Prochlorococcus marinus str. MIT 9515: one gene and its partner. The protein of the gene in region 2 interacts with the protein of the main gene of each other region in a pairwise test. Links are inferred from orthologs where the notes say so. Each region holds a gene or a part of one and is shown on either strand. Other genes may lie near its edges. The genes, in order: eno and rpe.

What was found.
Region 1: the proteins of rpe (region 2) and eno interact in binary tests that used the Escherichia coli proteins (3 or more experiments, as listed by UniProt). The link is inferred for Prochlorococcus marinus str. MIT 9515 from one-to-one orthologs.

The regions. Positions count from the first base shown.
Region 1 is NC_008817.1:215,960-232,677, reverse strand. What follows is about bases 11,662-14,655. They hold eno (phosphopyruvate hydratase), read right to left. Parts: upstream 13,808-14,655; coding sequence 12,515-13,807; downstream 11,662-12,514. Other genes in these bases: P9515_RS01155 (ATP-dependent Clp protease ATP-binding subunit), read left to right, coding at 14,094-14,655; P9515_RS01165 (ABC1 kinase family protein), read left to right, coding at 11,662-12,501. In the rest of the region: P9515_RS01225 (glutathione S-transferase family protein), read left to right, coding at 1-542; P9515_RS01220 (CP12 domain-containing protein), read left to right, coding at 675-893; P9515_RS01215 (hypothetical protein), read right to left, coding at 944-1,126; Obg family GTPase CgtA, read right to left, coding at 1,214-2,197; P9515_RS01205 (endonuclease MutS2), read right to left, coding at 2,238-4,649; P9515_RS01200 (VOC family protein), read right to left, coding at 4,664-5,056; hemB (porphobilinogen synthase), read right to left, coding at 5,112-6,113; P9515_RS01190 (SulP family inorganic anion transporter), read left to right, coding at 6,341-7,996; P9515_RS01185 (sodium-dependent bicarbonate transport family permease), read left to right, coding at 8,003-9,001; P9515_RS01180 (DUF3240 family protein), read left to right, coding at 9,005-9,286; P9515_RS01175 (NAD(P)/FAD-dependent oxidoreductase), read right to left, coding at 9,307-10,263; P9515_RS01170 (hypothetical protein), read left to right, coding at 10,517-10,834; more of P9515_RS01165, read left to right, coding at 10,834-11,661; more of P9515_RS01155, read left to right, coding at 14,656-16,718. UniProt on the Escherichia coli protein: Catalyzes the reversible conversion of 2-phosphoglycerate (2-PG) into phosphoenolpyruvate (PEP). It is essential for the degradation of carbohydrates via glycolysis.
Region 2 is NC_008817.1:736,175-752,823, reverse strand. What follows is about bases 13,714-16,638. They hold rpe (ribulose-phosphate 3-epimerase), read right to left. Parts: upstream 15,592-16,638; coding sequence 14,836-15,591; downstream 13,714-14,835. Other genes in these bases: glpX (class II fructose-bisphosphatase), read left to right, coding at 15,778-16,638; ccsB (c-type cytochrome biogenesis protein CcsB), read left to right, coding at 13,881-14,819; lptB (LPS export ABC transporter ATP-binding protein), read left to right, coding at 13,714-13,769. In the rest of the region: tsf (translation elongation factor Ts), read left to right, coding at 1-185; P9515_RS04100 (adenylate cyclase), read left to right, coding at 191-1,270; ATP-dependent DNA helicase RecG, read left to right, coding at 1,300-3,756; P9515_RS09970 (M15 family metallopeptidase domain-containing protein), read left to right, coding at 3,817-4,242; P9515_RS04085 (NADPH-dependent assimilatory sulfite reductase hemoprotein subunit), read right to left, coding at 4,506-6,296; glyS (glycine--tRNA ligase subunit beta), read left to right, coding at 6,385-8,544; chlP (geranylgeranyl reductase), read right to left, coding at 8,562-9,899; P9515_RS04070 (M15 family metallopeptidase), read left to right, coding at 10,010-10,741; translational GTPase TypA, read left to right, coding at 10,856-12,658; P9515_RS04060 (DUF309 domain-containing protein), read left to right, coding at 12,665-13,051; more of lptB, read left to right, coding at 13,041-13,713; more of glpX, read left to right, coding at 16,639-16,649. UniProt on the Escherichia coli protein: Catalyzes the reversible epimerization of D-ribulose 5-phosphate to D-xylulose 5-phosphate.

The DNA of each region.
Region 1 (16,718 bases), 520 kb from region 2 along the record:
ATATTAATATTATATCTAGTGAAAGTTCCCAAATAGTAAGGTTACTGAATTCAATAAAAGTCGAATCCTCTAACAAAACACTCCAAATAAAAAATTGCGATCAAAATTTTTTAAAAATGATTCATTCAGACATAAACGATGGAGTCTATAAATGCGGATTTGCTAGAAATCAGAGATCTTATGAACTAGCAAGTAAAACCCTTTTTAGATCTTTAAGCAAGGTAGAAAAAGAGTTTGATAAAAATTTGGGTAATTGGATATGTGGAGAAGACCTAACCTATGCGGATATTTATTTATTTCCAACAATTATTCGTTGGGAATTAATTTATAGGCAACTTTTTAAATGTAGTGAAAAAGAAATTTCAGATTTTAAAAATATTATTAAATGGAGATCAAGATTTTTTGAATTGTCTAATATTTCTGAGACATGTTTTGACTCTGAATGGAAAAAAGACTATTACAAAGCAATATTCCCTTTAAATCCAAATCAAATTATCCCAGTTTTGCCCTCTTTACAGGAAATAATCGAATCGGTTACTTAAAAGATTAATCCTAGATAATTATTAACTTATCAATTTCATGTTGTTATGAACACGAAGCTTATTAATAGATAATGCAAAATCAATTCAAATTAACTATGTTATAAGAGTCTACTTAAGTACGAAAAACTGCAAATGAAATCCATTGACGAACACATTCAAAAAGATCAATCGGAAATCGCCTCTGCAAAAGAACAGGGTAATCTTCCAAAGGTCAGACATTTAACTGAAGAATTAAAGGAACTTGAAGAATATAAGGATCATCATCCTGAAGACAAACATGATCCAAATGCATTAGAGCTATTCTGTGATGCCAATCCAGATGAACCTGAATGTTTAGTTTATGATGATTAATACGTAAACTTAAAAAAAACAAAAAAAGGGCTCTTGAGGCCCTTTTTTTTTTAATAATCCATATTAAAGTCAGAGGGACTGCCAGTTAAGGAACAGACTACAGATTCTTCGTTCTTCATTTCTTTAACTTCAACTATCGGTCTTCCCATTTTTTTTAAAACTTCAATATCTTGGATAGTCTGGCACCTGGCAATTATTTTTCCTTGTTGATCAAAGCAACTATAAAAATTCATAAGTTTATAAAAGGCAACATATAATTTATGGCCAATTTACACAATTAAATCAAGCATTTTAATTAAAAAAAAATAATATCTCAAAAATTAAATTCGATTCCAAACCTCAGAAAGTAGTGAAGGCAAACCTTCTCGTAAAGCTGAAGAAATAACTAAAACTTTTTTCTTAGATAAATTTTCTAACTTTTTTATTATTATTTTCAAATAATTTTCATCTATAAGCTCCTTCTTATTAAGTACAATTATTCTTTCTTTCTCTAAAAGCCCATTACCATATTGTTTTAATTCTTTCTCAATTATCTCAAAATCATGAATAGGATTTTCTGCAATTGAATCGATCACATGAATCAGTATCTTTGTTCTTTGAATATGCCTTAAAAAATCATGTCCCAAACCTACTCCTTCAGCAGCACCAGATATCAAACCAGGAATATCCGCAAAAAGACATCCATTTCCATCAGCCTTCCTCACTACTCCTAGATTAGGTATCAAAGTCGTAAATGGATAGTTTGCAATTTTTGGCCGTGCTGATGATAGAACAGAAATTAAAGTACTTTTCCCCGCATTAGGAAGACCAATGATCCCAACTTCTGCAAGGAGTTTTAATTCTAATTGCACCTCCCAAATCTCTCCTTCTTGTCCCTCAGTGAAAGATTCCGGAGCTCTGTTTTGGTTACTTAAGTAATAAGCATTGCCATGGCCTCCTCTACCTCCATGAGCAATAGTTAAACTTTGCTTATCAATAGTTAAATCTCCCAATATAATCCCAGTATGAACATCTCTAACTTCAGTTCCACAAGGAACTTTTAGGATTGTATTCTCCCCTGATGCTCCAGATCTTTTGTTTGGACCTCCTTTGAAACCATCTTTAGCAAATATTTCTCTATTAAATTTAAAATCCAAAAGTGTTTGCAGATTATTGTCAGCTACAAGGATAATTGAGCCACCCTTTCCTCCATTACCGCCTGAAGGTCCTCCAGCAGGCACAAATTTTTCTCTTCTAAAGGAAACTATTCCATTGCCTCCTTTACCAGCTTTGAGAATAATATTTGCTTGATCAATAAATTGCACTTAAAAATTGACGAATAGTTTTTCTAGATACTTACAGATTTTATTTTATCCACGCAATACTGCAACCAGCTCCTCCCTCATTATTTTCTGCATCTTCAACTTTATCAACATAATTCAAACTTGATAACCATAAACGTAATCCTTTTTTTAATTTCCCAGTTCCGATACCATGAACTATCCAGAGCGGTCCATGAAACTTTTTAAATTTTTCTTCAATAATGATTTCTGCTTCATGAACTCTCATTCCCCTAACATCTATGGTGTTTTTACTTGTTCTTATTTTAGAAAAAGAAAAATCTTCTCTTACTGAACTAATTTGGATTTGAGAATCTTTAAACTTAGGTTTTTCGCCATTAAGTCCTTCAAAATCATTAATTGATAATGTGCTTCTAAATGATCCACATTTAACCTCGTAAGACTTGGCTTTTTCATCTATGTCTATTATTTGACCAGAGCTATTTAAACTTTTAATTTTAATAAAATCTCCTATTTTGGGACTCCAAGATGTTGTCCTTTCAACATTTGATTGAGTAAGATGATCCGTCTCAATTTCTTTAAGCCTAATTCCAATTAATCTGGCATCTTCTCCAGTTGCATTTTGGTCTTTTAATTTTTTGATCAAATTAATAACTTCTTTTTGAGCTTCTTTGATATGTTTGGATAGTTTTTGCTTTTCAGCCTCCTGAATTTTTAAAGCATTGAGTTTTTGAAATTCATATTTATTCTTTATTTCATCATGTAATATTTCTGTTCTGGCTATAAGTTCAGCGGCCTCTTCTGCCGATTTTTGTTGCTTTAACCTTTCCTCTTCTAATCCTTTAATAATATTATTTATATTTTCAACTTCTTTCGGTTTTAAATAGTTGGAAGCATTATTCAGTATTTTTTCATTAATGCCAATTCTCTTTGAAATTGATAACGCATTACTTCTTCCCGGTATTCCCCAATTAAGAGTATATTTAGGCTTGAATGATTCTTCGTCAAAAGCAACTGAAACGTTTTCAAATCTATTATCACTGTATTTCAAAGCTTTAATATCCCCATAATGAGTTGTAGCCAGGGTAATATCAGAGACAATTGCAAACTCTTTCAGTAAAGCTATTGCAAGTGCAGTACCTTCAGAAGGATCGGTTCCAGATCCAATCTCATCTAATAAAACAACTGAAAACCCCTTTTTATTATTAAGAGCTTCCAAAATATTTTTAATGCGCAATATGTGTCCACTAAAAGTAGATAAATTTCCCTCTAAAGATTGATCATCCCCAATATCAACAAATATATTTGGACAAAAAGGAATTATTGGTTTTTGAATTGAAGGAATAAATAATCCTGATCTAGCCATCAATAATGCTATTCCAAGGCCCTTTAATGCAACAGTTTTACCTCCAGTATTTGGTCCTGTGATAGCTACCACCTTAGTATTTCTGTCTATATGAAAATCAATAGAAACTGGTTTGGCAGCTTGTTTTTTTTTATTTTCCCAAATCAAAAGAGGATGAGAAAAACCCATTAAAGAAACTATTGGACTATTTTCAACTATTGGAGCATTGCCTCCAATCCAATTTGAATATCTTGAACGAGTTAGGGAAAACTCCGCTCTCAAAAGTATATTTGACATTTCAAGAAGACTTTGATTGTTATCACGAATAATATGTGACCACTCTTTTAATAATTTAAATTCTTCTCCTGCAACTCTAGCTTCCATAGAAGCGATCTTATTACCCTTTAAAACTATAGATTCTGGCTCCAGATATATAGTATTTCCTGATGCCGAGGAATCATGAATTATACCTTTAAATTTCTCTGCATATTGCACTTTTATTGCTAAAACGGGTCTTCCGTATCTATCGCCAACAATAGTATCTTGGATATAAGGTAGATTATTTTGAATAAATTTATTTACTAATACCCTCCTTTCTGATTTCTTAGATAATAATTCTTGTCTAAGGTTTGCTAATTTCTGACTGGCTCGATCCGAAATTCTACCGTTGGATTCAATACCATTTTTCAAAATTTTTTCAATCTGATTATGGTCAATTAAACCCTTTAAAAAAGCAGAAATAAAAGGTCTTTGTTCAAAATCCAAAAGGATTTTTTTTAAATTTCTTGAAGCTGAAATTGTTTCAGCTATCTCTAATAAATCAGAAGAATTAATTACTCCTCCTTTTGAACAAATCTCGATATTTTTACAAATATCAAACACCCCAGAAAAACTAATCGATTTATCTAAGTTTTTTTCTAGCTCATTTATCTCTATAGTTTCTTTCAATAATCTCCTCGAAATTTCATATTCAGTGGGAATTTCAAACTGAAGTACTACATTCTTGCCCATTTTTGTAGAAGCAAAAGAGGCAATTTGAGTCTTCAAAGTATCCCACTCTAAAAGACCAATAGATTCTTCTGAAAGTGATTTGTGCGATAATAAATTTTTATAATGACTTTTCTCTTTCATTGATTAGTAGATAATCAAATATTTGATTTAATCCCGCCAGCCGGAACATAAAGCATTTCTAGCCAGTTACCTTCGGGGTCTTGCATATAAAAAGAAGCTGTTCCATCTCGATGTTCATGAATAGGTAAAACTTTTACTCCAGAACTTTGTAAATCAGAATAAATATTTTCAACTTCTTTCTTTTCTTCAAAATGGAAAGCAAAGTGTGGGCCTGCCGCTTTATAACTTGGTCCTAAAAGAGCAAGACCATCCTTAAAATTACCTGCTTCAAGATAGCACCAATCTTTATCGTCCCAAATCAACTTCATACCTAAGTTCAAATAAAAAGACTTGGCTCTATCGAGATTCTCGACTCTAAGTGCAATATGTCCAATTCTATGAACACCTTTTGAAACTTTTAAAAGCAAAACAATTCATATTATTTATTTAAGAATAAACAAAATTTTTGAATTTAATGAGTTTCTACCTCTCTTGCAACCATTTTGATGCATCACAAGCATGATATGTGAGTATCAATTTAGCCCCAGCTCTTTTAAAACTAAGTAATGTTTCTAAAACAATATCCTTTTCATTAATCCAATTTTTCATAGCCGCAGCCTTGACCATTGAATATTCTCCACTCACGTTATAAGCAGCTATTGGTTTATTTGAAAAATTACTTAGCCTGTAAACAATATCTAAATAAGAAACACCTGGTTTAACCATTAAAATGTCTGCGCCCTCATATTGATCTAACGCTGATTCAATTAAAGCCTCCTTTGAATTAGCAGGATCCATTTGATATGTTGATTTATTGTTTGGAATAAGTTTCTTATTATTCTCTTTTGGAGCAGAATCTAAAGCTGTTCTAAAAGGTCCATAATAGGCGGATGAAAATTTTGCTGTATAGCTAATAATTCCCACATCACTGAATCCCTCTATATCCAAAGCACTTCTAATAGCTCCAACTCTTCCATCCATCATGTCACTTGGACCAATAAAATCTGCTCCTGCTCTTGCCTGGGTTATGGCCTGTTTTTTAAGAATTTCAATAGTTTCATCATTTAATATTTTTCCATTCTCATCAACCAAGCCATCATGTCCATCACATGAATAAGGATCTAGTGCAACGTCAGTCATTATTGCCATCTCAGGGATCTCCTTTTTTAATGTTCGTATTGCTTTAGGTATTAAACCAGCTTCATTGAAACATTCTGAGCCATCTTCTGTTTTCAAGCTGTCATCAATTTTTGGGAAAAGCACAATACATCTAACACCTAATTCCCAGGCTCTAACAACTTCCTTTATCAATCCATTCATATCCCATCTATAGGTTCCTGGCATTGCAGATATATCCTCTTGAAAATCCTTTTCATGAATAAATAATGGATATATAAAATCTTCAGGATGCAGGTAATTTTCTCTTACCATCTCTCTTATTGCTTCTGTTCTTCTCAATCTTCTTGGGCGAATGATTAAATTCATTTGAATATTTTGAAGTTGTAAAATAATTACTCAAATAATACGATAGTCTCTTAACTTGCATAAAAAATAATCAAAACCCTTTTTTCTTCAGGAAAATTAACCTAAATAATGGCAAAGATATTTTTAGAAAGTTATTGAAAAATCTTGCACAAATTATATATTTTTAACAAATTAACGACAAAAAGAGATATTATCATTACTTATTAGATTTATTAAGGAGAGTATCTTTGAACATTATCAATGGATTTCATCTTAAAAATATTAGAGGTGATATTTTAGGAGGCATCACAGCTGCCGTGGTCGCCTTACCTCTTGCACTGGCTTTTGGTAATGCCGCATTAGGTCCTGGCGGGGCAATTTACGGTTTATATGGTGCAGTTGTAGTTGGCTTTTTAGCAGCTTTATTTGGAGGTACCCCTTCTCAAGTAAGTGGTCCCACTGGTCCAATGAGCGTTACAGTAGCGGGAGTTGTCGCAGGTTTGGCTGCTGTTGGTGTACCAAGAGATCTTTCAGCAGGCCAAATTTTACCTCTAGTGATGGCCGCAGTGGTGATTGGCGGATTATTACAAATTTTATTTGGAATCTTAAAGCTTGGTAAGTATATAACGCTAGTTCCTTACTCTGTTGTCTCCGGATTCATGTCTGGCATAGGCGTCATAATAATTACTCTTCAGATTGGTCCATTATTAGGAATCAGTACTAGAGGAGGCGTAATAGAATCTTTATCAACTGTATTTTCTAATTTCCAGCCTAATGGAGCAGCTGTTGGAGTGGCAATAATGACATTAGGAATAGTATTTCTAACACCCAGAAAAATTAGTCAATGGGTCCCATCTCCTCTTTTAGCTTTATTAATAGTTACACCAATATCAATTCTTATTTTCGGAGATGGAGCATTAGACAGAATTGGTGAAATTCCTAGAGGTGTACCATCTTTAAGTTTCCCAAGTTTTAATCAATACTTTCCTATTATTTTTAAAGCAGGCTTAGTACTTGCGGTCCTTGGAGCCATTGACTCTTTACTTACATCTTTAGTAGCAGATAATATTTCTCAAACAAAACATAATTCTGATAGAGAATTAATTGGACAAGGAATAGGGAATGCTATAGCAGGACTATTTTCAGGTTTACCAGGTGCTGGTGCGACAATGAGAACAGTTATCAATGTCAAATCTGGGGGTTCTACACCTATCTCTGGGATGGTTCACTCTATTGTTCTATTAATTGTTTTAGTGGGTGCAGGCCCATTAGCAGAGCAAATCCCAACTGCTCTCTTGGCAGGTATTCTTATCAAAGTAGGCTTAGATATTATTGACTGGGGTTTCCTGAGAAGAGCTCACAAATTATCTCTTAAAACTTCAGTTGTGATGTACGGAGTATTACTAATGACGGTTTTTTGGGATTTAATATGGGCAGTACTAGTTGGAGTATTTATTGCGAATATGCTAACAATAGATTCAATTACTGAAACTCAATTGGAGGGGATGGACAAGGATAATCCTTTATCCAATGAGGATCAGCAAAGTCAAAACCTTTTACCTGCTGATGAAAAGGCTCTTCTAGATAGATGTTCTGGAGAAGTCATGTTATTTAGACTTAAAGGCCCACTAAGTTTTGGAGCAGCTAAAGGCATTTCCGAGAGAATGATGTTAGTGAGAAACTATAAAATTTTAATTTTAGATATTACTGATGTCCCTAGACTTGGAGTAACAGCAACACTTGCTATTGAAGATATGATGCAAGAAGCTAAAAACAATTCTAGAAAAGCATTTGTAGCTGGAGCAAATGAAAAAGTTAAAGAAAGATTATCTAAATTTGGAGTTAGTGGCATAATAGAGACGAGGAAAGAAGCTTTAGAAGCTGCCTTAAATGAATTAGCCTAATAATTTATGGAAGTAAATCCCATAATACAAAATGTATTAGCACCTCCAGTACTGTTTTTTTTAATTGGAGCAATTTCTATATTCTTTAAATCCGATTTAGAAATACCTGCTCCATTACCAAAACTTTTCTCCTTATACTTGCTTTTAGCAATTGGTTTTAAAGGAGGCATTGAAATACAGAAAAGTGGTTTTACCGATCAGGTTTTACCAACATTAGGGGCAGCAATATTGATGTCATTAATAATTCCAATAATTGGATTCTTTATATTAAGGTACAAGTTTGATGTTTTTAACTCTGCAGCTATTGCAGCTGCATATGGATCTATTAGTGCTGTAACTTTTATCTCAGCAGAAAGTTTCTTAGAGAGTCAAAGTATAGATTTTGATGGGTTTATGGTAGGAGCTTTAGCTTTAATGGAATCTCCAGCCATAATTGTAGGCTTACTAATAGTAAAATTTGCAGGTCCTCAAGATAGACCTAATGCAAGAAAAATGCATCTTAGTTCAATCTTGCATGAGTCTTTTTTGAATGGTTCAGTTTATTTACTATTATCCAGTTTAGTTGTCGGTTTTCTTACGGCTTTCAGTAATCCCGCAGCCATTACAAAAATGGAACCTTTTACTGGACAGTTATTTTATGGTGCAGAGTGCTTTTTCCTTTTAGATATGGGAATAGTTGCAGCTCAAAGATTACCCAGACTAAAGAACGCTGGTTCATTTTTAATTGGATTTGCAATCTTTATGCCATTATTTAATTCTCTAATAGGGGTTTTTGTGGCAAAGTTTTTATCTCTAGGACCTGGGAACGCTCTTTTATTTGTAGTTTTATGCGCAAGTGCCTCATATTTAGCGGTACCGGCAGCCATGCGGATGACAGTTCCAGAAGCAAAATCAAGTTATTATATTTCTACTACATTAGGCTTAACTTTTCCGTTTAATATAGTTCTAGGTATTCCTATTTATATGAGTTTAGTAAATAAAATCATTCCAATTACCCCTTTGTAAAAGATGAAAAGATTAGATTTAATTTTTAGTGAAAGAGAACTTGATGCAATTATCGATACATTAGAGAAAGCTAATGTCCCGGGATATACAATTATGAAACATGCAACTGGAAGAGGGCCAGAAAGATTTGTTACAGAAGATATGGAATTTACTGGATTAGGTTCAAACGCTCATGTAATAGTTTTCTGTGAGCAAGAATTAATTGATCAAATGCGCGACAATATCAAGTCAGATTTAAGTTATTACGGCGGAGTAGCTTATATCTCTGAAGCCACACCTCTATAATTTTTCACTCTATCAATATTTCAAGAGTGTATCCAATCTACTCTTATATTTTTTCTACTATTTAAATATCGATCGATAGACATTGCTGCTATGCATCCGTCTGATGCTGCGACTACAGCTTGCTTAAAAGGTGTATTTCTTATATCTCCAATAGCCCATACACCATCAGAATTTGTAGACATAAAATCATCAACAATTACTCCTCCATCTTCCTTTAAGGCAATTTGATCTCCTAAAAAATCAGTAATTGGCTTAGAACCACTCATATAAACAAAGACTCCGTCTAAATCAATATTAATGGGTCCTTCTTCCTGTTTATTCTTTACAATCACCCTGTTTACACCCATATCATTTCCTAATATCTCTAATAATCTCGTCCTACTCCAATGTTTAATATTAGAAATATCCATCAATTCCTTCGCCTCCTCATTATCTTGTTTTGGATCACTTGATGTAATCCAATGTACCGTTGAAGCAAATTTTGTGAGCACAGTTGCTTCCTCAATTGCCTCTTTATTAGCTCCAACAACTGCAACCTCTCTATTTTTATAAAAAGCCCCATCACATGTGGCACAGTAGCTGACACCTTTACCTAAGAAATCTGCTTCTCCTTTAAAAGAAGCAGGTCTACCCATTGCTCCGCTTGCTAATACAAGTGCTTTAGCCTTAAAAGTTCCTTCAGGTGTATAAACAGTCTTCCAATCTTTACCAACATCAATACCAAATACTTGAGCTCTTCTATAATCAGTCCCATATTGAACAGCTTGTTCTCTCATCAATGTAAGTAATTTTTCACCACTAATATCTACAGGAACCCCTGGATAATTTGCAATCTGATGAGTTATTGCTAAAGCTCCAACAGATGGATTTTTGTCAATTATAACTGTCTTAAGATTAGAACGAGATGTATACAATGCACAGGTACATCCGGCTGGACCTCCGCCAACAATAGCTACATCTGTTTCAATAATTTCCAATTTAAGAAAACTCCTTTTAATCAATAATTAGATGAGTTTTTGGATAGAAAAATATACTTTTTAAATTTCTAACCTTTTTACATAAATATAAGTTAAGAGAAAAAAAAGAAAAAAGCAGAATATAGATACAAACTTACATAGGAAAAACAAATCGACAAATGCAAAAGGAAATCAATTGCCTGATTTGTTCTCAATTGATCTATTATCAATTAAGTTATGATTATGAATCACTAATAGGCTTTAAATATTATTTATGACGAATTCTGATTATCTTTTAAAAGCGGCTATTAAAAAGGTAAGTGAAAAATTAAACGAAATAGTTGTAGAAAAATTTGAAGAAGCTACAAGTATTGCTCAAGAGGCCCCTGAAATCATCAAAAAAGAATTAGATACACTTAAAGGAGCCATAATTGAAGAGGCTGCAAGAATGGAAAATGAAATGGGTCAAAAAAGAAATACTAATAATTCAGAATCTTATAAAGATCCAAACTTAAATGAAGTTTTAAAAGAGATACAAGAAATACAAGAAAAAATTGAAAAATTCAATATGAAAATGAATAATACAATTTAATGAGTAATCATAAATTAAAAAATAGAATACAAAAAATCAAAAGAAGCTTTCTTATTTGGAAAACACTTATTTTACTTTTAGTCAATTTATGGATAGATAATTTAAAAACTAAAATTTTTCAAACTAACAAAGATAAAAATAAAAAAGTTCAAATAAAAAGAGCTAGGTGGTTTACTAATCAATTAATTGATCTTGGTTCTGCCTTTATCAAAATTGGTCAGCTATTGTCGGCAAGACCTGATTTAATTCCTAATACTTGGATACAAGAATTATCAAAGTTACAAGATCAAGTTCCTCAGTTTTCATATACAAAAGTTGAGGAAATTATCAAAACCGAACTCGGGCAGAAATTCTCAGAAATTAACAAAATTAATGATTTGCCAATTGGATCAGCTTCTTTAGCTCAAGTTCATAGAGCGACTTTGAGAAATGGGAAAGAAGTTGTATTTAAAGTTCAAAGACCCAATCTTAAGCAATTATTCATAATCGATTTGAACATAATGCAACAAATTGCTTTTGTACTGCAAAAGAATAGGAATTGGAGTCGTGGAAGAAATTGGGTTGATATAGCAAAAGAGTGCAGAAAAGTTCTGATGAAAGAACTAGATTTTAAATGTGAAGCACAGTATGCCGCAAGATTTAGACAACAATTTCTTGATGATGATAATGTAGAAGTCCCTGAAGTTATTTGGGACTTGAGTAGTGACAAAGTCCTTTGTCTTAGTTATTTAGAAGGTATAAAAATAAGTGATATTGAAAAATTAAAGTCTAAGAACATTGACTTACCTAAGATTGCCGAAATAGGTGCAATTAGCTATCTGAAACAACTAGTAAATTATGGTTTTTTTCATGCTGATCCTCATCCTGGGAATTTAGCCGTTTCAAATTCAGGCAAATTAATCTTTTATGATTTTGGGATGATGGGCAATATTTCAAATAACCTACAAGTCAGATTGGGATCTATGGTTCAATCAGCAGCATTGAGAGATGCATCTTCACTTGTCACTCAACTACAACAAGCAGGCTTGATCTCCAAAGATATAGATGTTGGACCAGTAAGAAGATTAGTTAGATTAATGCTAAAAGAAGCTTTAACTCCTCCATTCAGCCCAAAAATTATCGAAAAACTATCTGGGGATTTATATGAACTTGTTTATGAAACTCCTTTTCAACTACCAGTGGATTTAATTTTTGTGATGAGAGCACTATCAACTTTTGAAGGAGTTGGTAGAATGTTAGACCCAGGGTTTAACCTTGTATCAATTACTAAGCCTTATCTAATTGACCTCATGACTTCTAATAATCAATCACCAAACGATTTAATTAACCAATTCGGGAGACAAGTTGGTGAATTAGGTTCAAAGGCTGTAGGCATCCCAAAAAGAATTGATGAGAGTTTAGAGAGATTAGAGCAGGGTGATTTACAACTTCAAATAAGGATGGGAGAATCTGACAGGCAATTTAAGAAAATGTTTACTGCACAAAAATCATTAGGACATTCAATTCTTATGGGAAGCCTTACAATAGCATCAGCTTTACTTGTGACTAAGAACCAAAATAATTTAGCTATTTTACCTTTATTATTTGCAGCACCAATAAGTATTGATTGGATAAAATGTCAACTAAACATGAGAAAAGGTTCAAGAATAGACAAGCTCAAGAAGTAGCAATAATCTAATCTTATATATTTTTTGGACCTAATCCTAAATCCCCAGCAAATCTAGCTTGGTTCCCTAACTCTTCCTCAATCCTTAGGAGTCTATTATATTTAGCAATTCTTTCACTTCTGCTCAAAGAGCCCGTTTTAATTTGACCAGCTCTAGTTGCTACAGATAAATCAGCAATTGTTGTATCTTCAGTCTCACCGCTTCTATGACTGATAACACTTGTAAAACCAGCACTTTTAGCTAAATCCATAGCTTCTAAAGTTTCAGTTAATGTTCCAATTTGATTTACTTTTATTAAGATTGAATTAGCAGATTTTTCTAATATTCCTTTTCTTAACCTTTCAGTATTCGTAACGAATAAATCATCACCTACTAACTGCACTTTATGGCCAATCTCCTTATTTAAGGCTGCCCAACCCTCCCAATCATCTTCTCCCAATCCATCTTCTATAGAGACAATTGGATAATTTGAAACTAAATTTGAAAGATAAGAAATCATTTGAGAACTAGTTAAATTTGTCCCTTCATATTTATAAAAACCATCTCTATAAAATTCAGTGCTCGCAACGTCTAGAGCTAATGATACTTGTTTACCAGGAATAAATCCGGCTTTCTGAATAGCTTCTAAAAGCAGATCTCCTGCTGCTTCACACGATGATAATTCTGGGGCAAAACCACCTTCATCTCCAACAGCGGTAGATAATCCTTTTTTATCAAGCAAAGATTTGAGTGAATGAAATATTTCAGTACCCATTCTTAGTGCTTCACTAAAAGTTTTCACCCCGTGAGGTACGAGCATAAATTCTTGGCAGTCAAGACCATTAGGTGCATGAGCACCACCATTAATTACATTCATCAATGGAACTGGCAGAAGATTAGATAATGGATCTCCAAGATATCTATATAACGGCATATCCAAGGCTTTTGAAGCAGCTCTAGCATTAGCTAGACTCACTGCAAGAATAGAATTAGCTCCTAAATTAGATTTATTAGGAGTTCCATCAATTTCAATCATTAACTTATCAATGATTGTTTGATCTAAAGCTGATAATCCACATAACGCAGGAGAAATGGTCTCATGAATTTTATTAACCGCATCTAAGACTCCCTTTCCCATATATTTTGTCCCACCATCTCTTAATTCATGTGCTTCATGAGCACCAGTGCTTGCTCCGCTTGGTACTATTGCTCTGCCGATAGCACCACATTCCAAAAACACTTCAGCCTCTACAGTGGGGTTTCCTCTTGAATCAAGCACTTGCCTAGCTTCAATAGTGTCAATAAGAAAATCAATAGTTTCTTTCACAATTTAATTAATACTATTTAAATCCTATAAATAGCTGAAGTATTTGGCTAATATCTGACATATAAAGAAGATAATCAAATAATTTTTTTTTGATTTCAAAACAAGTTCCTGAAGAATCTCTTAGTAAATAAGCCAATTTTGAAATAATCTATTAAATAAATCAAATTCGCTTTAGTTTATAAGAAAATTTTAATTTCATCTTATAATTAAAAAACTCTAATGATCATTAAGGGTTATCTTAATTAAGATAAAAATTGAATGGTCAAGTAATACTTTTGTATAGTTCATGAGAGAAACTCTTACATCAAATCCAGAACTTTTTAGTGATATAAGTTGGAATCTTCTTTTGTTAGGAGAAGAAACTGCAAAGAAATGGGACCATAGTGAATTCAATATTGAACACATTATTCATACTCTGTTTACTTCAAGTGATTTTTTTGCATTCATAGAAAAATTATCAATAGATCAAGATACAGTTTTAGACATAACTGAGGATTTTCTAGAGGAGACACCCACAAATGATTCAGATATTTTTACTATTGGTGAAGATTTAGAGATTTTACTAGATAATGCAAATCAAATAAAAACTCAGTGGGGATCTAATTTAATAGAGATTCCTCATTTGTTAATTGCATTAGGTAGAGATGCAAGAATAGGAAATTATGTTTTTCAAGAAGGGGACCTTTCAGTAGAACAATTAGAGGAAGAATTAAAAATTTTTCCCAATATTAATCCAAGGCAAAATTACCTTGAGAATAAAAAAAATATTACCAATAAAGAGAATAAATCAATAAATAAAACTGATAAAAAAGCCCTAATAGAAAAAACAAAACCTATAATTACCACACCGAAAAATAATCTGAAAATTGAAACTCAACATAATAGTAGCCAGAATGCACTCTCTCTTTATGGAAAAGATTTAACTGACTCAGCGAAAAAAGGTTTGCTCGATCCAGTTGTCGGACGAGAGAATGAAATTAATAATTTAATGAGAGTTTTATCTAGGCGTAGTAAAAATAACCCTATCCTCATTGGTTATCCTGGAGTTGGCAAAACTTCAATTGCTAAATTACTTGCTCAACTGATAGTGGAAAGAAAAGTTCCTGATTCATTAAAAAACTTAAAAATTATTTCTCTTGACTTAGGAGCATTAGTTTCCGGAACAAAATTTAGAGGTCAATTAGAAGAAAGACTAAGTTTAATACTTAACGAAATAAAAGACTCAAATCAGGGCATAATTTTATTTATTGATGAAATTCATACAATAATTAGTTCTGATAGATCTACAGCAGATATAAGCAATATCTTAAAACCTTTACTTACTGAGGGGGAACTGAGATGTATAGGGACAACCACTCCTGAAAAGTTTAGAGAAAATATTGAAAGAGATCAAGCATTAAATAACTGTTTTCAAAAAATATTAGTTAATGAGCCTTCAGTAGAATTAACTGCGCAAATTTTGAAAGGTATAAAAAAGAAATATGAATTACACCATGGTATTAGAATTACCGAAGAAGCGATAAATTCTTCTGCAAGACTTGCAGATCGATATATAAGCGATAAGTTTCTTCCGGATAAAGCAATAGATTTGATTGACGAAGCAGCAGCTCAATTAAAGATAGAATTTAATATAAAACCTCAAATAATCCTAGATGAAGAAAGCAAAATTTATAACATTGAAAATAAGTTAAAAGATCTTTCACCTGAAAACATTGAAGATAGAGAAAAATTATTAGAGAGAAAAGAATTAGCTACAGATAAATTGAACGCAATTATCAATAATTGGAATAATGATCAGGAAAAAATGGAACAATTAACTTTTTTGTTACATGAAGAGGACAGACTTATTCTCGAAATCGAAGAATTAAATATGAACAGCGAGGAAATAAATTATTTTGAGCGTTTGAATAACCTAGAGGAAGAACTTAATGAGGTCGAATTTGAAATAAACAACATTGAGAGCAGATTCAAAAATCCTCAAAGGGATAAGAAATTTAATTTTAAATATCAAGTTGAACCTGATGATATCGCTGATGTTATATCAAAAATAACTGGTATTCCTATGGCTAAAGTAGTTTCTAATGAACGAAAAAAATTAGTTAATTTAGAGTTAGAAATAAGCGAAAAAGTTATTGGGCAGAAAAAAGCTATAGAAGCTGTTTCTTCTGCAATAAGAAGAGCGAGAGTTGGAATGAAAAATCCTAAAAGACCTGTTGGATCATTCTTATTTATGGGTCCTACAGGAGTTGGGAAAACGGAATTAGCAAAATCTCTAGCATCATCATTATTTGATGAAGAAGAAGCCTTATTAAGGTTGGATATGAGTGAATATATGGAAAAAAATGCTGTCGCTAGGCTTTTAGGAGCACCTCCAGGTTATGTCGGTTACGAAGAGGGGGGGCAGTTAACTGAAGCAGTCAGGAGAAAACCTTATTCCGTAATTCTTCTTGATGAGATCGAAAAAGCTCATTCAGAAGTTTTCAACGTCCTCCTACAGGTTTTAGATGAAGGAAGATTAACTGATTCTCAAGGAAGAACAGTTGACTTCAAAAATACAGTAATCATAATGACAAGTAATTTAGCTGGAAAAATAATCTTAGAAGATGCCAAAAAAATTCCAAACAATAAAGAAAACTCTGAATTAAGAGAACATGCTTTACAAGAGTCTATTAATAAGTCATTATCATCTATTTTTAGACCAGAATTTCTAAACAGAATCGATGAGGTAGTAAAGTTTGATCTCCTCTCAATTGATCAACTACAAAAAATAATTCTTTTACAAATAAACGAATTAAAGAAATTACTTCTTGAGCAGGGAATAAACATTAATATTGATAAAAAAGTTATCTTAAAAATTGCGAATGATTCTTATCAACCTGAATATGGTGCTAGGCCCTTAAGTAGAGAGCTT
Region 2 (16,649 bases):
TCTTGCTTTCTCAACCTTATATAAAGGATAGTTCTCTAACAGTAGAAGATTTAGTAAAGCAGGCAGCAGCTAAAATTGGTGAAAATATCAAAGTGAGGCGTTTCACAAGATATACGTTAGGTGAGGGTATTGAAAAGAATGAAATGGACTTTGCCGATGAAGTCGCATCTTTAAAGTCAAATTAATAAATTTGGATAATAGTATCAAAGGTAGATATTCAAAAGAGGTGAAGATTCAGCTCGATAGGGCTGAGGTTAAAAAAGATATATTATTAAAAAATATTTATAAAGAATATGAAATTTATTTTAGGATTGTAAGAAAATCTATTCTTTCGTCTACTGAGAAAGGGATATTTGGACTTTATTCTGATCTATCTCTTAGGAACAGCGATAAAGAATATAAAAACCTAGAATTAATCAACTTTTTAAACAATGATATTAGCTTTCTTATCCAATCAAAACTTCCATTATTAACAATTGAGCAGTTGAAGTTAATCGATAATAGTGAGACCCAAATACATTTAATAAATAAAAAAGCATTAAAAGAATTATTAAAATTAAAAAAATCTAAAACGGTTAATTTTGACTATGAAACGGAATTAATTACTAAAGAATCCATTGAATTTAATTGCAGTAATAAGTTAAATTCATATCAATATTATGAGTCTATAAATGATGATGAATTTTCATCTGTAAATTTGGATGAAAATGATTGTTTAAATTACTATTCGAAACAACCTAGTATTAAAGATCTTGAAGATGAGAAACATATCATTGATTCTGTTCTTGAATTAATAGAAGGAACAAAAGAAAAAAACATAATTAATCCTAAGAACTTTAATGATCAAGAAAATGATGTTTCTCTATATAGTGATAATTTAAACTTATTTGAAAAAGTTGATAAAGGTTTTAACCAATTTTTAGTAGACCTTTCATATAAGGTAAATTCAGAATTATTCAAAATAAAATTAATTCAAAAAAACATATCCGAAGATATTTTCAAATTCTTATCAAATAATCATAATTTAATAAAACATCCTCATCCTTTCGTAATTAGTTATGATCTAAACCCAAGTAACTTTACTGAATTTAATAATAAATCAGGCAATATAAGTTTGTTTAACATCTCAGATATTGAATTAGAATTTCATAATTTAGAGCTTTCAATCTGTAGAAATAATATTAACGAATTAAAGAATAAATTTAGATTATTAAATAAAAAACATCTATATTGGAAAAATAAGGAACTTTACCTTAAAAATTTAAAATAATAAAATCTTAAGTTTATCTCTCAGATAAAGTGACGAATAATAAACAATATATAAATTTAATTAAGAATTGGATTAGACCCCTTCAAAAATCACTCACACTAGAGTCAGAAAATAAATTTACTAATTTACATGGTAGAAAACAATTTTTTAATGATTATCTTTATGAATCATTAAGCAATTTAGAAAATCTTAAATTAACTGATGAATATATCAAATTATTTAGTGAATTTTCAATTAAATATTCTCAATATAATAATTTAGATAGTAATCAGAGAAAAAGACTTGTAATTGATACTAGAAAATGTCTATTAAAATTAAGTACATCTATTGATTTAATTTACTCTAGTAAAAATACTACTAGTAATTATTCAAGATTTGCAGATTCAAATCTATCTTTATACTCAGATATTTCCTTGATAAAAAGTATAGGTAAAGTAACTAAAAAGAAACTAAACGAATTAGGTATATTTAACATAAAAGACTTAATCAATTATTTTCCACGTACTTATTTAGATTATACAAATAGAGTAAAAATAGTTAATCTAAAACCAGATAATTTATACACTTGTATTGCAACTATTAAAAAGTTTTCTATTTATAAGAGTCAAAATAATAGTAATTTATCCATAATGAATATAGTAATTTTTGATGAGACATCATCTATTAAAGTTACAAAATTTTTTTTAGGAAAAAGATATAGATCTTATTCCTTTTATACTTCTCAGAAATCTTTATATATTCCTGGTACTAAAATAGCTATTTCTGGTAAGGTCAAACTATCTGAATATGGAAAAAATTTTATTGATCCGCAGATAGAGATTTTAAATAATAATGATGAATCTTTTAATTTCTCTGGTAAGATTATGCCTTTATACTCCTTATCAGAATCATTTTCAAATATAAGTTTTATCAAATTAATTAAAAAAGTAATTATTTATTCAAAAGATTATCCAGACTTACTTACTCAAAAACAAATTAGTTCATTATCTTTATTACCAAAAAGTGATTCTTTAATAAACATTCATTTACCTCCAAATCAGGATGCTTTGATTGAATCAAAAAAAAGATTGGTATTTGATGAACTATTTCTATTACAAATGAAGTTTTTATTGAGAAAGCGTAAGAATAATAAAAAATCAACTAATCGAACATTTGCTCAAAAAAGATTTTTACTCCAAGATTTTTTAAATAAAATTCCTTTTCAATTAACAAAATCTCAGGAAAAAGTCCTTGATGAAATTAAATTAGACATATCAGATTTAACCCCTATGTCCAGACTACTTCAGGGAGATGTTGGTAGTGGTAAAACTATTATTGCAATTGTTTCCCTTTTAATTATTCTTGAAAAAGATCAGCAAGGTGCATTAATGGTTCCTACAGAAGTACTTGCTAATCAGCACTATAAAAATTTATTAAAATATCTAAATCCACTTTCTGTTTCGGTCGAACTACTTACAGGTAACACCCCACAAAAAAAGAGAAAAGAAATACTAATAAATTTAAAAAATGGAATGGTAGATATTCTTGTAGGTACTCATGCATTATTTGAAGATAAAGTTATTTTTAATTCATTAGGTATGGTGGTCATTGATGAACAACATAGGTTTGGGGTGACTCAAAGAAATAGATTACTGAATAAAGGCGATAATACGAATTTGTTATCAATGACAGCCACACCAATACCAAGGACACTTGCCTTGTCACTATATGGAGATCTAGATATTAGTCAGATTACAGAACTGCCACCAGGAAGAGTTCCAATAATTACAAAAATAATTACAGAGGATGATTTAGATAAACTATTTTCACTTGTAGAGAATGAAATAGATAATGGAAAACAAGCTTATGTAATTTTGCCATTAATCGAAGATTCTGAAAAAATGAATTTAAGCTCTGCAAAAAACATTTTTCAGTATTTATCAGAGGAGATCTTTTTAAAAAATAAAGTTGGACTATTACACGGGAAATTAAATTCTGATGAGAAGAATATCGTAATTAATTCATTTTTAAAAAATGAAATTAGTATTTTGGTATCCACTACAGTTATTGAAGTCGGTATTGATGTACCTAATGCTTCAATCATGATAATTTATAACTCAGAGAGATTTGGATTATCTCAGTTGCATCAGTTAAGAGGAAGAGTTGGGAGAGGCACCCATAAATCATTTTGTTACTTAATAACCTCTGATAAAAATGGATTAGAAAACAAAAGACTAAAAGTTTTAGAAAAATCTAATGATGGTTTTTATATCGCGGAAAAAGATTTAGAGATAAGAGGTCCAGGGCAACTCTTGGGGTATAAGCAATCAGGATTACCAGATTTTGTATTGGATAACTTACCAAATAATAAGGTGTTAATTGAAAAAGCTCGAGAAGAGGCGCAGAACGTAATAAAGGATGATCCTGACTTAAGAAAAAATTTTATGTTGAAAGATTTGTTAATTGACAATTCTGATAATAAATTTGTACATGATTTCTTAAATTAATAATTTAATAATTGTAAATTTTAAAATATATGCAAATATGAGATCAATTAAAAAAAATATTTGAAAATTTGGAATAAAGTCCCAATTGAAGAGAATAAAGATAAATTGATAGCAATACCTAATTGTTTCAAATTTATTAGTCCTCATCCTTATTATGATATGGGTGCTCCTTATAGAGAGGATGAGGGGATTTGGAAATTAAGAGAAGAAGTTATTAAAAGATTAATTAAAGTAAATGAATATTTAAAATTAAGAAATAGTAATTTTCACCTTTTAATTTATGACAGTTGGCGTCCTATCGAAGTCCAAGAATTTATGTTTAATAGAGCTTTTATTTTGGAATGTAAACGGTTAGATATTGATGCTTCTGAAAAAGATATGGAAAGCTATCCTCTAATACAAAAAAAGTTGAGGAATTTTGGGCATACCCATCATTCGATGATAGATTTCCTCCTCCTCATTCAACTGGAGGCGCTTTGGATATAACTTTGGCCGATAAGTATGGAAATATAATTGATATGGGGAGTAATATTGATGAGATGAATGAGAAATCTAAACCGGATTTTTATAAAAATATTGAAAAAGAAGATGCAATTGTCTTCGATAATAGAAGAAAATTATTAAAAGAAATTATGAATAAATTTGAATTCGTACAACATCCAAATGAATGGTGGCATTTTAGCTATGGAGATCAATTATGGGCTTGGAAGAATAAAAAAGCTAATGCTTTATATGGGATAATTTAAATATTAATCAAATTCTATTAATAAATTATTAATAGAAGAATCAGTTTCATTATTTATAAAATCACCAAAATCTTTTTCTGGATTGCTTTTCTTCCAAAATTCAAGTAATGGTTTAATAGTTTTTTCTAAATCATCGAGATCCATTCTTTGCAAGTACGGTCTCGCTAACCTTTGAAGGTTTTTACTGCCGCCTAACCATAGTTGATATTTATTTTGCCCACTCCCTACAAGAGCCAGTTCTGCCATATAAGGTCTTGTACATCCGTTTGGGCATCCTGTCATGCGGAACAATATCGTCTTTTCTATATTCATATCATTTAATAAATTTTCAATTCTACTGAGAACTTCAGGCAAAATTCTTTCGGCTTCGGTCATGGCCAGACCACAAAGAGGGAGGGCTGGACATGCTAAAGCGTGTCTTTGAATTTCATTGATATCATGAAGATTGTCATATCCAATACTTTTTAAGGCTTTTTGAATTTCTCTTTTGTTTTTTTTGGGAATATTACAAAGTAAAATATCTTGATTAGGTGTAAGTCTTAAATCAAGATTATTTTCTTTAACAATATTTCTTATTAGTGATTTCTTCTTTCCATAAAGCCTTCCCGATAATAAAGGTAAACCAACAAAATAATAATCTTCATTTTGTTTATGCCAACCTAGATAATCAATTAATTTATTCTCTGGTTCTTTTCTTAAAGGCTTAATTTCTTTTCTAAAATATTTATCTAAAAGAATTTTTTTAAACCATTTAATACCTTTTCTATGCAAAAGGTATTTCATTCTAGAATTTTTCCTTGATTTTCTATCTCCATAATCTCTTTGAATGGCAACGATACTTTGAATTAGTTCATATATATCTTTCTTATCAACATAACCAAGTGGATCTGCAATTCTTGCAAAGGTCTCTTCATTATTATGAGTTCGACCCATACCTCCACCTATATAAAAATTACATCCTTCGAATTCCCCTTCTTTAGAAGTGAATGCAACTATTCCAATATCATTAGTAAGAAGATCAACAGAATTATCGCCAGGAACGGTGACAGCACATTTAAACTTCCTTGGGAGGTAGGTAGATCCATATAAAGGTTCCTTTTTGGACCCGCTAAAAACATTCTCTTTAAACTGTAATTTTCTATTCTCTTCAATCTCTTTATCTGGTTTTATAGTGTATTCCAAATCTCCGTCAGCCCAAAGCTCTAAAAAAGTTCCTTGTCCTGCTACAGGTGTTAAGAGATCGGCAACTTTTACGGCTAAAGTTCTTGCAGTTATGTATTCTGATGTTTCAAAAGGTGCGGCAGGAGCCATGACATTTCTATTTATGTCCCCACACGCAGCTAAAGTTGAGCCCATTGAATTTACAATAGATTTAATAACTTTCTTCAAATTATCTTTCCTGATTCCATGCATTTGAAAGGCTTGTCTAGTTGTTATTCTCAGTGTGCCGTTCCCGAGTTTGTCTGATAATTCATCTAAAGATAGAAATAGTTTTCCTGGGATTTCTCCCCCAGGACTTCTTAGCCTAAGCATCATCTGCCAATCTTTCCCTTTGCCAGGCTTTCTGTTTTCTCTATTATCTTGTTGATAACTTCCATGAAATTTCAATAGTTGAACAGCATCATTTGTAAAATGATCACTTTCATTCTTTAGTTCGCTTGCAAGTGGTTCCTTGAGAAATTCACTGCCCTTCTTGAAATTTTCAAACTTAGATACCTCTAGACCATTTGCTAAGCAAACCGTCTCTTGTTTTTCAATCTTTTTTTTCTTTTTTACTTTTTCGACCTTGATCAAGGGACCAAAACATATCTCTTTTTATACATTAGCGAAAAGCTTATTTAACCGGTAGTAAATTATAGTTGTAATAGCCCATAAATTATTTTTGTCTAAATATTTACTTGAGATAGGAACAGAAGAGTTACCGGCCAATTTTTCTCATTCTGTAATAAACCAAATTTACTCTAATATCAAATTTGAATTTGATAAGAAACTTATCAAATACAAGAATATTATTTGCACCTCCACACCAAGAAGAATAGTTCTATTTTTAGAAGGTTTAGTTGATTATGCCGATGATAAGAGAGTTACAAGAAAAGGGCCTAAAGCTTCTGCTGCATTTTTAAATGGAGTTCCAACCCAAGCTGCTCTTGGTTTTGCAAATAGTTTAGGGATTAATATAGAAGATCTCCAAATAAGAAAAACAGAAAAGGGTGAGTTTGTATTTGGAACGAAAATTGAAAAAGGAGAATCTACAAAGTCTGCTTTATCTTTAATAATTCCAAAATTAATAAAAAATTTGCAAGGTCCTCGATTTATGAAATGGGGGTACGGTAGCTTTAAATTTTCAAGACCTATCCGCTGGATTGTCTCACTTTATGATGATGAAATTCTTGATTTTGCTTTCGATGAATGTGATCCTAGGATCAAAATAGGTAACAAATCAAACGGTCACAGGTTAATAAATAAAGTTATTGAAATCCAATCTTCATATAATTATTTTGGATTAATGGCTGAAAGTGGAGTTTTTGTTAACAGAGAAGAAAGAAAAGAAAAAATTGATAATCTAATAAACCAGGAATCTCAATTGTTAAAATTAGACCCTAGTCTCTCTGAGAGTTTGCTCAACGAACTAACTGATTTAGTTGAATCACCTAATTTAATAACTTGTAATTTTGATAAGCAATTTCTTAATTTGCCTGTTGAAGTTCTTTCAACAGTAATGAAAAATCATCAAAGATACATTCCTCTTCTAAAAAAGAATAAAAAATTTTCCAAATTAGGTTTGAGTTCTGAAGAAATTATAAGTACAAAATTCTTTGTCCTATCTAATGGTCTTAAAGAATCTAACAATACTATTGCAAAGGGGAATGAAAAAGTACTTAGGGCAAGATTCTCTGATGCAAGGTTTTTTGTAGAAAGTGACAAAAAAGTTGCTTCTAATGTCCGTAATGAAAAACTAAAATCTGTTTCTTATTTGAAAGGTATGGGTAATGTTTTTCAGAGAGTAAAAAGAATTCAGGCCACCTCAGAGAAGATTTTAAATTATTTAAATGATCAATCTTTAGATAGTAATAAAATTATAGAAGCTGCAAAGTACTGTAAAAACGATTTGTGTAGTGAAATTGTTTATGAATTTCCCGAATTGCAAGGGATAATGGGAGGTAAATACTTACGAAATGAAGGTTTTAGCAAAGAAATTTGTATTGCTGTAGCTGAACATTATTTGCCACGTTTTTATAAAGATGATTTACCTTCTACAAAATACGGAGCTATTGTTTCTATCTCTGACAAAATAGAAACTTTAATAAGTATATTTATTTCGGGAAAAAGACCAAGTGGTTCCTCTGACCCTTATGCACTTAGAAGAAATTTAAATGGGGTTATTTTAATTATTTGGCAATTTGAACTTGATATAGCTATTGAAAATATATTTAGGGAACTTATTGAATATTGGGAAATTTCATTACCTAATTTAAAATTTGAGAAAGAAAAAGTTTTAACTGACTTAATTGAATTTTCTAATCAAAGAATTGCTAGCCATCTTGATGAACTATCAATCAGTAAAGATGTAATTAAAGCTACTTGTTTTACTGATTCATCAGTTGAAACAAGAATAGTGAATATTTTGGATTTAAAAAAAAGGATTAATACTATTAAACAGCTTAAAGAGAAAGCAAATTTTTCTGAGATTCAAAAAGTCATCTCTAGAGTTTGTAAATTAGCTGAAAGTGGTAATTTAAAAAGATCAATTTTTGCAAGCAAGGATTATGTTAATCCAAATTTATTTGAAAAAGAATGTGAAACCAAAGTATTTCAATTCATCAAAGAAATAGAAGTATTTATTTCATCAACTAATTGGGATTATTTTGAGCTTTTTAATTTATTTGAAAATAATACCAATAACCTTAATGAACTGTTTGATAATGATAAGGGGGTTTTGATTATGTCAGAAGATCCAGAAATCAAAAATAATCGATTAAATTTACTAGGTTTGATCAGAAATTACTCTTTAAAAATTGCTGATTTTACTAAACTAAATTAATAATTCAAAAACAATTGTTATTGACTTTTATTTTTTTTAATCCCACCTTTAATTGAGCTAACCGCCAACATCTTATCAACTTCCTTGTCATCTCTTACAGCACTTGGGACTGGCTTGTATGTGCTTGGCGCTAATGCCTTACCTCTTAAAACAGATCCTAGAGTTAAAAGAGTAAGTTTTAATTGTTGAAGTGGTTTCATTGCTACTACCGTCTTGTAGAGGTAACTATCAAATGTAAGTCTCTGTACATCCATGTCACCACACATCTCTACAAATGCTTCCCTAGCTCCATCACTTGTGTAAAAAATTCGTTGGAGGATATCTAAAACTGTATAAGTTGTTCCATATTTCTTATCCCACTTTTTTAAGTATATTTTTAAATCTTTTTCAGTAGGGATGATTTTTCCATTTTGACTTGATTCGACAATTTGCTCAGCACACATCCTTCCACTTTTTGCCGCAAAATATATCCCTTCTCCTGAACTTTTGGTTACGTAACCAGCAGCATCTCCAACTAAAGCCATTCTTCCTACAACTCTTCTTGGTCTTGGATGTTCGGGAATAGGATGAGCTTCAACTTTTATGACTTCACCATTAACTAGTCTTTTCTTTGCTCTTTCTCTTACACCAATTTGAAGGCTTTTTATTAAACCTCCATTCTGTTTCATTGTTCCGGTTCCAGCTGCAACGTGGTCGTATTTTGGAAATACCCAACCATAAAAATCTGGTGATACATCAGTTCCTACATACATTTCTGCTCTATCTTCGTAATATTTCATCTCTTCCTTGGGAAGTTTTATCCTTTCTTGGATTGCTACCGCATAGTTATAATCGCCAGCATCCATAGCCTTTGCAACTCTACTCGTTGCACCATCGGCACCAACAATTAAATCAACCTCTAGCTGTTTTCCTTTTACTTCGGATTGATCATTAAGAATTTCATTGTAATGAAGTGTGTATGGCCCTTGCTTGTTCGTACCGGTTTCTATTTTGGATACCAGGCCATTGACTAAGGTTGCTCCCAGATCTGCAGCGCGATTTCTCATGAATGAATCCATAACTTCGCGCCTTAACATCCCTATATACTCTTTTTTACTTCCTGGGTAAATATCATCCAAAATAATATCTACTTCTCTATTGGATGGGGAGATCATTTTCATATTTCTAACTTTTCTATCAATAATTGATTCTGGCAAATCAAATTCTTCTACCATACAAAGAGGAATAGCGCCTCCACAAGGTTTGGCATTATCTAACTTCCTCTCAAAAATCCATGTTTTTATCCCAGATTTTGCAAGTATTTCAGCAGCACATGAACCACTTGGACCTCCACCGATAACAGCAACTCTCAACATATCAAAAAAAAAAGTATCCTATTAAAAAGCTACATCAAATTCTTTATAAAAGTACATTTCGTAAATTAATAGTTAATATCGAAATATGTTTTTCTAATAAACTTTTAATCTTGGACCGTAAAGAAGAATTAAAAGAGTCATTTGATATCCCAGTCGCTGAGAGAAAATATACAAATGAAGTAAATCCAAAATATAAAATATATATATTTTTAGTAATTCCAGTCTTATTATTACTTTTTTCTATCGCTGGGTTGAGATTGAACAAAAATTTAAATCAAAGTCGATTAATAAATATCAATACTAAAAATACTAATAATTTTGATGATAGTATCTTAGGCCATCTCCCATATAAGGAAATTTCGAAAGAAAAATTGGTTGTCATTGAACCAAATATTGAAGTTCATATCGACATGAGTGAATCACTTCTTAAAATGAAAAATGATGCTATGAAAGATGGTATATATTTGGTCTTTCTTAGTGGATATAGATCAATAAATCTACAGAAAGATATTTTTTATTCTTTAAAATCCATGAGAAATCAGATTGCTGCAGAAAGGGCTAGGGTTTCAGCACCACCAGGATATTCTGAGCATAGTACAGGATTCGCTATTGATATTGGAGATGCCGATAAAAGAGAAACAGACTTTGAAGTTGAATTTGAAAATACGAATGCTTTCAGATGGCTTAAAAACAACGCAGCTAAGTATCACTTCAAATTATCATTCAATAAAAATAATAAAAATGTTGATTATGAGCCTTGGCACTGGCGATATGAAGGGTCGATCGAAGCACTTAAAGTTTTTGAAGCATCAAATAGGAATTTAAAAAAACAACTTAATTAAAAACTAATAACAATTTTTATATATGATTTTCAAAGTCTTACAGATAAATTCTTCAGAATAAGCATTCTTTGAGTTAGCCTTAATATAATCAACTTTTGGTTTGTAAGTTTTTAGATGTCAACTTCAATTAAAGATATAAGAAATGTCGCAATTATAGCTCATGTAGATCATGGGAAAACAACCCTTGTCGATGCATTATTATCTCAATCAGGAATTTTTAGAGATAACGAAGTAGTTCCTACTTGCGTAATGGACTCGAATGATTTGGAGAGAGAAAGAGGTATTACAATCCTTTCAAAAAATACAGCTGTTAATTATAAAAACACCCGAATTAATATTATTGACACCCCGGGACATGCTGACTTTGGAGGTGAAGTTGAAAGGGTTTTGGGAATGGTTGATGGTTGTTTATTAATCGTTGATGCTAATGAAGGGCCTATGCCCCAAACAAGGTTTGTATTAAAAAAAGCTTTAGAAAAAGGTCTAAGACCTATAGTCTTCGTAAATAAAATTGATAGACCTAGAGTAGTTCCAGAAATAGCAGTTGATAAAGTTCTTGATTTATTCCTTGAATTAGGTGCAGATGATGATCAATGCGATTTTCCTTATTTATTCGGTAGTGGATTATCAGGTTTTGCAAAAGAAGAAATGGAGTCAAATAATGATAATATGATGCCCCTTTTTGAAGCTATTCTTAGGCATGTTCCTCCACCTGTAGGTGATTTAAATAAGCCATTGCAGCTTCAAATTACAACTTTGGATTACTCTGATTTCTTAGGAAGAATTGTAATTGGAAAGATTCATAATGGAACTATAAAAAATGGTCAACAAGCAAGCCTTATAAAAGAAAGTGGAAAAACTATCAAAGGAAAAGTAAGCAAACTTTTAGGATTTGAGGGATTGCAAAGAATTGATATTAATGAAGCTTTTGCCGGAGATATTGTTGCAGTTTCTGGTTTCGATGATGTAAATATTGGAGAGACCATAGCTTGTCCTGATTCTCCTCATCCACTTCCTTTGATTAAAGTTGATGAGCCTACACTAAATATGACATTTGTCGTAAATGATTCTCCATTTGCTGGCAAAGAAGGGAAATTTGTTACAAGCAGACAATTAAAAAATAGATTAGAAAGAGAATTATTAACTAATGTAGCCCTAAGAGTTGAAGAAACAGATTCACCAGATAGATTTTCTGTCTCTGGGAGAGGCGAACTGCATTTAGGGATTTTGATAGAAACAATGAGAAGAGAGGGCTTTGAATTCCAAATATCGCAACCGCAAGTTATTTTTAGAGAGATTGATAATGTTCAATGCGAACCTATAGAAACATTAGTTTTAGATGTTCCAGAAGCCGCAGTTGGTTCTTGCATTGAAAAACTTGGTTCAAGAAAGGCTGAGATGAAAAACATGCAGACAAGTTCAGATGGAAGAACACAACTAGAATTTCTTGTGCCATCAAGAGGTCTTATAGGCTTTCGTGGGGAATTTGTGAGAATAACTAGAGGGGAAGGAATTATGAGCCACTCATTCTATGAATATAAACCTAAAGCTGGAGATTTTGAGACAAGAAGAAATGGTGTACTTATTTCCTTTGAAGAGGGTGTTGCTACATTCTATGCTTTAAAAAATGCAGAAGATAGAGGTGTTTATTTTATTAAACCGGGAGCAAAGGTTTATAAAGGTATGATTATTGGCGAGAATAATAGATCACAAGATTTAGAGTTAAATATTTGCAAAACAAAGCAACTGACAAACATGAGATCTGCAGGAGCAGAAGAATTGGATACTTTACAATCTCCTGTAGATATTACACTTGAGAGAGCGCTTGAATATATAGGTCCCGATGAAATGTTAGAAGTAACGCCTGATTCAATAAGAATGAGAAAATTAAATAAGAAAAAGGCCTTAAAAAAATAGTTTCTTATGGGAGATGAAGAAATAAAAAAAAGTTTTGAGGAGAACTTTCTTAATGCTTTAAATCTCTTTAATGATCAAAAATGGTATGAGGCTCATGATGCTTTTGAAGATATATGGAATACTCTTGATGGTGATGAAAGACAAATTGTACAAGGAATAATCCAAGTTTCCGTTTCTCAATTTCACTTAAGTAAAGGAAATTTGAATGGTGCAACTATATTAATGGGGGAAGGTTTGGGTAGGATAAAAAATAGAACTTACATTAATTTAGGAATAGACCTTGAATCTTTTTGCAAATGTCTAGAGGATTTACTAAGAAAGCTTCAATATAAAGAAGACTTAAATGAAAATGATAAACCTTACTTAGTGAGACGAGTGAAAAATGAATTTTGAAATAAAAAACGTATTTCTGACCATTGGAGGCAAATCAATAGTTAATGATGTGTCAATAACTGTATCCCCTGGTGAGATTGTAGGTTTAATGGGTCCTAATGGTGCCGGCAAAACCTCTACTTTTAATCTTGCAGTTGGTAATTTAAAACCTGATAAAGGAGATATTTCAATGAATGATAAGTCCATTAAAAATTTACCTTTGCCCAGTAGAGCAAGACTTGGTTTAGGGTATCTTACCCAAGAGGCAAGTATCTTTAGAGATCTTACAGTTAAAGAAAATATAGACTTGGCCTTACAACATTCTTTTTCCAGTAGCGCAATAGTTAGAAATAAGAGAGAAAAAATAATTAATGAATTTAATCTAAATAAAGTTGTTGATAATTATGGTTATCAACTATCTGGAGGGGAAAGAAGAAGGTGTGAGATAGCAAGAGCTCTATCAGTTGGAAGAAAAGGACCTAAATATTTACTTTTAGACGAACCTTTCGCAGGGATCGACCCCTTGGCTGTAAATGATTTAAAGAAACTTATTATTAAACTAAGTAAAAATGGAATGGGAATTCTTATCACTGACCATAATGTTAGAGAAACTCTTTTAATCACAAACAAATCATATGTTTTGAGTGAAGGGAAGATCCTAGCCCATGGATCATCTAATGAACTTGCAAATAATCAAATAGTGAAAAAGTTTTATCTTGGAGATAATTTTCAGCTTTGAGCTATTAATTTACAAATTAATTTAAATTAAAATATTCTAAATAAACAAAAAATAAATATTTTTTAAATTACTTTATAGTTAAGTTAACTAATACAGTTTTTTATTCTACTGATGATATTTGATGGTTTTATCAAAAATTTGATTTACGACCCAGTATCTACCTTAGGCATTTTAATATTTTATTTTTTATTAATTAATCTGCCAATTTCTTTATTAGCTTTATTTAATAAAAAATCCTCATCTTTTGTGAGATTTTTTACAATTTTAATTAATCTTTTCATAGCTTTACAGCTTATCTTCAGATGGATTTTATCTGGACATTTCCCAATAAGTAATTTATATGAATCTCTTTATTTTTTAGTTTGGGGCATATCTCTAGGTCAATTATTAGTAGAGAAAGAATACCCAAATCCCATAATACCAGTAATAGCAATACCTATTGAGCTTTTAACTATAGCTTTTGCATGCTTTGTTTTGCCTGATGATTTAAAACTATCTTCTAATCTTGTTCCAGCATTGAGATCAAGCTGGTTAATTATGCATGTAAGCGTAGTAATGCTAAGTTATGCCGCGCTCATAATTGGCTCTTTACTTTCAGCTTCCGTACTTTTTATTAATAACAGACAACCTCTTCAACTTAGAAGCAGTTCTACAGGTATAGGAGGTTTTAGGATGTCTAATGAGTACTCTGGCAATAATTTCAATGAGCCTATAAATTTCACTCATACGGAGGAATTAGATACTCTTAGTTATAGATCAATATTAGTCGGATTCGTTCTTCTTACTCTTGGTTTAATAACCGGAGCCATTTGGGCTAATGAAGCTTGGGGCACTTGGTGGAGTTGGGATCCTAAAGAGACATGGGCCTTCATATCTTGGTTATTCTATGCTGCCTATTTACACATGAGAATTAGTAGAGGCTGGCAAGGTAGAAGACCTGCCTTATTCGCAACTTCAGGCTTTTTTGTTGTACTAATATGTTATCTCGGAGTTAATTTTTTAGGTATAGGTTTGCATAGTTATGGCTGGATATTTGGAATATTAAATTAATTTCAAATGTTCATTCTTAGGGCTCTGAAATTATCTTTCCATTTTGAGCATCTTGGGCAACTGACCTTAATTCATCGCAACCCTCTTTCAATGTGGGATAAGCAAACATTCCACTCCCTGCGATAAAACAATTAGCCCCAGCCGCTGCACATTGCGAAATGGTCCAATTTGCTTTTATTCCACCATCAACTTCGATGTCTATATTCAAATTCTTTTCAATTACAAATTCTCTAATTTTTCTTATTTTACTTAGCATAGTTGGTATGTATGCTTGACCTCCAAATCCTGGGTTAACTGTCATTACTAAGACGTGATCCACCATATCCATTATATTTTCAATCATTTCAAATGGTGTATGAGGATTTAATGCAACCGATGGCGATCCACCAAGATCTCTTATCCTTCCAAGAATCCTGTGAAGGTGAACGTTTGATTCAGCATGAGCGATTACAACTCCTGGCTCTCCATTTGGTCCTTTTGTTGAATTAACGTATGACTCGAGCATTGTCTCACAGTTATATTGGCTTACCATCAATTGAGTCTCAAAAGGAACCTTGCAATATTTCCTACATGCAGCAATCATTTCAGGACCAAATGTAAGATTTGGAACAAAATTACCATCCATTACATCAAATTGAATACGATCAACCCCTGCTTCCTCAAGATCTTTTACACATCCCCCCATATTTGCCCAATCTGCAGGTAAGACAGAAGGAATTATTTGAATTGGTCGATTAACACTATATGAGTTTTTAGAATTAGATTCGGTCATTTAATTTTTAAAATATTTAATAAAGATACTATATTTGGTTGCTTATTCCTAATTTAAAGTCATGGCCTGATAAAGTAACAGCTGCAAAGAGTTAAAAAAAGCTAATTAGCAAAATAATTCTTATAAAAAAGTCATTTTTTATGAGAACATATTTAAATCTCTTAAGAAATCTTTTTAAATTTAATTGTGAATCAAACTTTAATTCAAGAAATTCTCGAAGTAGTCGAGCAAGCCGCAATCGCATCAGCGAAACTTACAGGTCTCGGCCAGAAAGATGAAGCCGATGCTGCTGCTGTTGAAGCAATGAGATTGCGAATGGGCAAAATTGAGATGAAGGGGAAAATTGTTATAGGTGAAGGAGAACGTGACGAAGCACCAATGTTATACATAGGTGAAGAGGTAGGCAGTGGCAATGGGCCTGGTGTTGACTTTGCTGTAGACCCTTGTGAGGGTACTAATCTTTGTGCTAACAACCAAAGAGGATCTATGGCAGTATTAGCGGCCTCTGACACTGGTGGGCTTTTTAATGCACCTGATTTTTACATGAATAAACTGGCAGCACCTCCAGCAGCCAAAGGAAAAGTAGATATTAGGAATTCAGCAACTGAAAACTTAAAAATTTTAAGTAATTGCTTGGATTTAGCAATTGATGAACTTACAGTAGTTGTTATGGATAGAGCTCGACATAAAGGGTTGATAAAGGAAATTCGAGAATGCGGTGCAAAAATTCAACCAATTTCTGATGGAGATGTTCAAGCTGCAATTGCATGTGGATTTGCAGGCACAGGTACCCATTGTCTAATGGGAATTGGAGCAGCTCCTGAAGGCGTAATATCAGCCGCTGCCATGAGAGCTTTAGGGGGGCATTTTCAAGGACAATTAGTATATGATCCCTCGATTGCACAAACTTCTGAGTGGGCAGACTATACAAAAGAAGGAAATATAAAACGTTTAAATGAAATGGGAATTACTGATATTGACAAAATCTATGAGGCCAATGAACTGGCATCAGGAGAAAATGTTATTTTTGCGGGTAGTGGAATTACTGATGGCTTGTT